Linked DNA regions of Methylotuvimicrobium sp. KM2. The protein of the gene in region 1 interacts with the protein of each later gene in a pairwise test. Links are inferred from orthologs where the notes say so. Each region holds a gene or a part of one and is shown on either strand. Other genes may lie near its edges.

Region 1 (3,118 bases):
CGTGAAATGGATCTCATTGATGCGATCGAGTTAATTCCTTCCGAAAAAATCGCCAAATATTTGGCCTCGCCGCGCGTGGTTGGGCAGGATGATTTGGAAAATTCGCCTTACGTCATCGATTTCGCAGGCGAACATCTAGTCGCGGGCCCGGGCGATCGTGTTTATGTTCGTGCGATCGAAAAGCCGGAAAGCTTGACCTATACGATTTATCGTAAAGGCGATACTTTCGTCAGTGCCGAGACCAAAGAAGTTTTGGGGTATGAAGCGAAGTTTGTTGCAAATACGACGCTACAAGAGCCCGGCGATCCCGCAACGCTGCTTGTTACGCGTTCGACCAGCGAGATTCGCATGGGCGACAGGCTAATGCCGCACCAAGAAGGCGATTTTACCCTGCATTACTTCCCTAAGTCGCCGGAATCCGAAATACAAGGTAGTATTATTAGTGTGCTGGATGGCGTTACTCAAATTGGGCGCTATAATGTCGTTGCTATCGATAAGGGAGCATCGGATGGCCTGAAAGTCGGGCATGTGCTCGATATTTACAAGAAAGGGAAATCCGTTCGAGATCCTTTTAGTAAAATAAGGAACGATACGATTCAACTACCCAATGAGTTGGCCGGAACCTTGATGATTTTCCGAACCTTCGATCGGATTAGTTATGCGTTGGTAATGGATGCGCGTCAAGCGATTCATGTCTTAGATAAAGTTCAAACCCCCTGAAAAATTTTCAAATTTCCTCCGATATCAAATACTGGCTTGCTTTATTGCGCACGCCGGGTTTCGGCTGTCGGTCGTTTCTTAAAACGCTCGACAGTCATACTCCTCAGCAATTGTTTTCCGAGTCAAGCAGTGGATTGGCCGCTCTCGGGTTAAAGGATTCGGTCGTTCAATCGATACGGAATCCCGATTGGACCAGGGTAGAGCAGGATTTGCGTTGGTTGGAGCAACCTGGACATTTGGCGGTGACTTTAGCCGACCCTTGTTATCCACCGCAGTTAAAGGAAATCGCCGATCCGCCGCCATTATTGTTTATTAGAGGAAATCCGGATATTTTGGCGCTTCCTCAAATCGCTATCGTTGGTAGTCGAAACCCTTCCCATTTAGGTGTCGACACCGCCGCCGAATTTGCTAAAGCCTTGGCAAGAGAGGGCTTTGTGATCACCAGCGGATTGGCTTTGGGTATCGATGCCGCCGGGCATAAAGGAGCCTTGCAAGCTCAAGGTTACACGATTGCCGTAGCGGGAACCGGCCTAGATCGAGTGTATCCGGCGCGTCATAGAGCACTGGCGACTGAAATTGTTAATCATGGCGCAATGATTTCAGAGTTTCCTCCCGGAACCGGGGCGAAAGCCGATCATTTTCCTAGACGAAACCGAATTATCAGCGGTTTATGTATCGGGCTACTGGTAGTGGAGGCAGCCAAGCAAAGCGGCTCTTTAATTACTGCGCGCATGGCTTTGGAGCAGAACCGCGAAGTGTTCGCGATTCCGGGTTCGATTCATAATCCCTTGGCAAGAGGATGTAACGCTTTGATTCGGGAGGGAGCTAAACTGGTGGAAACCGCCCGCGATATCCTTGAAGAATTAAATTTTTATAATCATATAGATAGGGATATTTTTACGGAATTGAGACAAACAACGCTTGACCTTGAGCAGCAAACATTATTGAATCTAATTATGTTCAGTCCCACTTCCGTTGATAGTTTAGTGGAAAATACCGGGCTACCGGTCGAAGTCATTTCGTCGATGTTGCTGGTTTTGGAGCTTCAAGGATACGTAGAATCCGTTTCAGGTGGCTGTTATACCCGAGTTAAATAAACGCAGCATGACGACTTAGTATAAGAAGTGCCGCCGTTTTTTGCCGACACAGGCTTTGAAAACGGAGGAATCGGATCGATTCCAAAAAGGAATCCCTCTCGCGGAGTGAAGGGTTCCGTATAGAAACTTTATTTAAAGAAGACCCGCTATGAAAGAAAATATTTTTGATGTAATTATGTATCTGTTTGAAAACTATATGGAAGATGAGATCGATATCCTGCCGGATAACGAGTTGATAAAAACAGAGCTGGAAGAAGCGGGATTCGATCAAGTCGAAGTGGTCAAGGCTTTTGATTGGCTCGAATCGCTTAGCCTGCAAGGACAGATTACGCCGACGGTGCCGACCGCATTTCGGATTTTTTCCAGTCAGGAACAAGAAAAACTGGATTTGGAATGCCGTAATTTTCTGATGTTCATTGAACACAGCGGCATTTTATCGCATGCCAACCGCGAAATCGTAATCGATCGCGCGATGGCCTTGGAAAATGAAGAAATTTCATTGGAAAAATTGAAATGGATCGTACTGATGGTGTTGCTCAGTCAGCCCGACGAAGAAATCGCATTCTCAAGAATGGAGGACATTGTCTATGATCTCATCCCGGCTTACTTACACTAATCGTATTTTCCTAACTGAATGAGTAATAATCTCGTTATTGTAGAATCGCCTGCAAAAGCTAAAACCATTGAAAAGTATCTAGGCAAGGACTTCCATGTTCTAGCCTCCTATGGTCATGTTCGCGACCTAGTCCCGAAAGAAGGCGCGGTCGATCCCGAACATGACTTCGCGATGAAATATGAAGTCATCGATCGGAATCAGCGCCATGTTCAAGCGATAACAAAGGCTATCAAGCAAGCTCAAGCGCTGTATCTGGCAACTGACCCGGATAGGGAAGGCGAGGCGATCTCCTGGCATTTATACGAATTGCTCAAGGATAAAAAACTGCTAAAGGATAAACCGGTTCATCGCGTCGTCTTTCATGAGATCACCAAAAAAGCCGTTACCGAGGCGATTGCAAACCCGGCCGAGCTGTCGATCGATTTAATTAATGCCCAGCAAGCTCGTCGTGCCCTGGATTACTTGGTGGGCTTTAATCTGTCGCCGCTGTTGTGGAAAAAAATCCGCAGAGGCCTTTCGGCCGGGCGCGTGCAAAGCCCCGCGTTGCGCTTGATCGTCGAGCGCGAATTGGAAATCGAAGCATTCAAAAGCCGCGAATATTGGACGATCGATGCCGAATTGAGTGCTGAAGAGCAAGCTTTCAAGGCTAAGTTGACTCATTTCGAAGGTGAAAAAGTCGAGCAAT
Region 2 (3,186 bases), 560 kb from region 1 along the record:
TATACCAGTCATTGGGATTTGGATTATTTGCCTAGAGAAGAAATGGATCAATTGATTGAAAAGTCAAAAGATAAATCGGATATTAAGCCTGATTGATTCATTGTTGGGCCGGGGCTGTAAAAGGTTGGGGTGCAACCATGAAACCGGCACTGAGATTGAATGAGGAGATGGCGGTCTAAGAAAGGCGTTAGGATGCGGTAAAAAATAACGTCCCTAAATGTTTCTCACGGCTTGTGCACATCCCACAGAAGTTTATCGTTCCCATGCTCTGCGCTCATCGTTATACATAAGTATCGGTAAACTTGCTAAACAGAGGTCATCGTAGACCTGGAAACGGTGCTGTTTGATAAATCTGTGGATATTGAACATCAGTGGCTCCGAAATCGCGATCTGGGGATCGCTCCCACAGAGCATCCGGCCCCTTGTGGGAGCGACGCCTTCGTCGCGATTTCGAAGCCGGGTACGTTAAGCAACAAATAAAGGGTATCGAGGTCTTATTCGCCAAGATGGCATGACGGTATCTACGACTTATGTGTAACGGCGAGTGCAGCGTTTAGGAACGATGAATAATCGAGAAGTTATTTGTTACGAAACCCTTAGTTGCAAAGTATCGTTCGCGCCTTGAATACGAACAAAAATCGTGGCGTCGGTTGCCTGGCTTATTTCATGCTCGTTCCTAAGTCGTTTAAATTGAATGAGACACATTAGCTGTGCCAAATAAAATACGCTATGTCATAATAAGCCCTTTTTAGCGATGGCTGTTATCGCTTAATTGAAAGGCGATGACTAGCAATACCGCTTCTTCCAGTGGCAAAGATCGGATAGGTGGTTTTTTTAAATTTATACCCATCGTAGATCAAAATTCGGCACCGGTGGCCCGTCAAAGGGCGCCGTGGATACATCCATGTAGGCAAAGCCTTTGCCGGCACCCCGATGCCTCCTTATGCACTGCCGAAATTTGAAGTGCGAAAGGTATAGTATGAATTTTGCTTTTGGAAAGAAACAGCGAACGCCTAACAGAAGACATTTTGCAGCAGAGTGTTTTCTAAATAGAAACCAGTTTAAATGAGGGCAATATAAATGGATGAGAACAAGAAAAAAGCACTTGGCGCTGCCTTGATGCAGATCGAAAAACAATTCGGCAAAGGCTCGGTTATGCGGATGGGCGATGTGGCCGCTTCTCGAGATATCCAGGTTGTCTCGACCGGTTCTTTATCCTTGGATATTGCTTTAGGATGCGGAGGTTTGCCGCGTGGAAGGGTGATTGAAATTTACGGCCCGGAGTCGTCAGGTAAAACTACATTGACTTTATCGGTTATCGCGCAAATGCAAAAACTGGGCGGAACCGCGGCGTTCGTCGATGCCGAGCATGCGCTCGATCCCGGTTATGCCGAAAAGATCGGCGTCAACGTAGACGATTTATTGGTTTCTCAACCCGACACCGGTGAGCAGGCGCTCGAAATCACCGATATGCTGGTTCGTTCGGGAGCGGTTGATATCGTCGTTGTCGATTCGGTTGCGGCGCTCACCCCGAAAGCCGAAATCGAAGGCGATATGGGCGATTCGCACATGGGCTTGCAAGCCCGTTTGATGTCTCAGGCGCTCAGAAAGTTGACCGCTAATATCAAGCGTTCGAATACCTTGGTGATATTCATCAATCAGATTCGCATGAAAATCGGCGTCATGTTCGGCAGTCCGGAAACGACGACAGGCGGCAATGCCTTAAAATTCTATGCTTCGGTGCGTTTGGATATTCGTCGCATCGGCTCGGTTAAAAAAGGCGATGAAGTGATCGGCAACGAAACCCGCGTCAAGGTCGTTAAAAATAAAGTAGCGCCGCCTTTCAAGCAGGCTGAATTCGAGATTCTTTATGGTGAAGGTGTGTCCTTTTATGGAGAATTAGTAGACTTAGGCGTATCTTACGGCTTTATACAGAAAGCCGGCTCATGGTATAGCTACAACGATGAAAAAATCGGGCAAGGCAAGGACAATGTTAAACAGTTTTTGAAAGAGCATCCCGAAAAAGCGGCGGATATCGAGGCGAAAATCAGAGCCGAAGCTTTTGCTGCGTTGCGCGTGCCGGCTGAGCAAGCAGATGAAGAGATTCTTCCGGAAAAATAAAATTTGGCGAACTTATACTCGTAGATGAAAATTCGGCCTCGGGGTGCCCGTCAAAGGACGCCGTAAACCCAGCACCTAAATTAGCTATAATATTAAACATAGCTAAAGGGCTATGGAATTTAGGTGCTGGGTAAATACGTCTCTGTAGGCTCTATGCCAGCTTCATGCTGGCAAAGCCTTTACCGAGCACCCCCGAGGCCTCCTTCGGCACTGCCGAAATTTGAAGTGCGAAAGGTATATTACAACTGTGGGACTCTTCGGCAGCCCCCCCCATATCTTCATAAAGTCATCCATTTTTTGAGTATAAAGGGAGTAGCATGGACGCCGAGCTTAAGTTGATTAAAGATGTATGTTTACGATTATTGGCGCGTCGTGAACACAGCCGTCTGGAATTGAAAAACAAATTATTATCGAGAGGATTCGATAAAGATAGGATAGACCGCGTACTGGACGATTTGGCCGAGCAAGATTGGCTGAGCGATAGCCGTTTCGCTGAATGTTACGCGCGTCAACGAATCGAAAAGGGTTTCGGCCCGAATCGTATCGATTATGAGCTTCGACAATTAGGAATAGAAAACTTTGATTTGCAAGAAATCGTTACGGAAACAGCGGGTAGTTGGTTAAATGTTTTGCTAGAGGTGTATCGAAAAAAATATCGGCAAGAAGACGCGATAACGTTGTCTGAATGGAGTAAACGAAGCCGGTTTTTATTGCAACGAGGGTTTTCCGGTGGCATGATCGCGGTTTTGCCCGAACACTTGAACATTAAAATTAACCAAGCTTTAACATTCGGAGATGGTAAGGCATTGAAAAATAGATGATAATATTCAACTCTATAGTCCTAGTCACTACATTTGTTAAAGCTGGGTTAAGTAATTCCAAGAACATTTAGTATTCGAAGATGATGAAAAACATGAGCAGTTCGGAATTGCGTTCCGCATTCCTGGATTTTTTTCGCCAACGCGGACATTCCATCCAACCCTCCAGTTCGCTGGTTCCGGGTAACGACCCGACATTGTTGTTTACCAATGCCGGTATGGTGCAATTCAAAGATGTGTTCCTCGG

The links.
Region 2: the proteins of dprA (region 1) and recA interact in binary tests that used the Bacillus subtilis proteins (3 or more experiments, as listed by UniProt). The link is inferred for Methylotuvimicrobium sp. KM2 from one-to-one orthologs.

What each region holds. Positions count from the first base shown.
Region 1 is NZ_CP150634.1:4,199,704-4,202,821, reverse strand. What follows is about bases 1-2,790. They hold dprA (DNA-processing protein DprA), read left to right. Parts: upstream 1-764; coding sequence 765-1,817; downstream 1,818-2,790. Other genes in these bases: topA (type I DNA topoisomerase), read left to right, coding at 2,452-2,790; WJM45_RS17740 (DUF494 domain-containing protein), read left to right, coding at 1,966-2,433; WJM45_RS17750 (LysM peptidoglycan-binding domain-containing protein), read left to right, coding at 1-720. In the rest of the region: more of topA, read left to right, coding at 2,791-3,118. UniProt on the Bacillus subtilis protein: Protein that helps load RecA onto ssDNA during transformation. Binds cooperatively to circular ssDNA, is able to bridge different segments of DNA. Favors the loading of RecA onto SsbA- or SsbB-coated ssDNA and formation of RecA-DNA filaments.
Region 2 is NZ_CP150634.1:3,638,998-3,642,183, reverse strand. The notes cover bases 243-3,100. They hold recA (recombinase RecA), read left to right. Parts: upstream 243-1,080; coding sequence 1,081-2,121; downstream 2,122-3,100. Other genes in these bases: alaS (alanine--tRNA ligase), read left to right, coding at 3,026-3,100; WJM45_RS15310 (regulatory protein RecX), read left to right, coding at 2,439-2,942. In the rest of the region: WJM45_RS15320 (hypothetical protein), read left to right, coding at 1-96; more of alaS, read left to right, coding at 3,101-3,186. UniProt on the Bacillus subtilis protein: Multifunctional protein involved in homologous recombination, DNA repair and competence.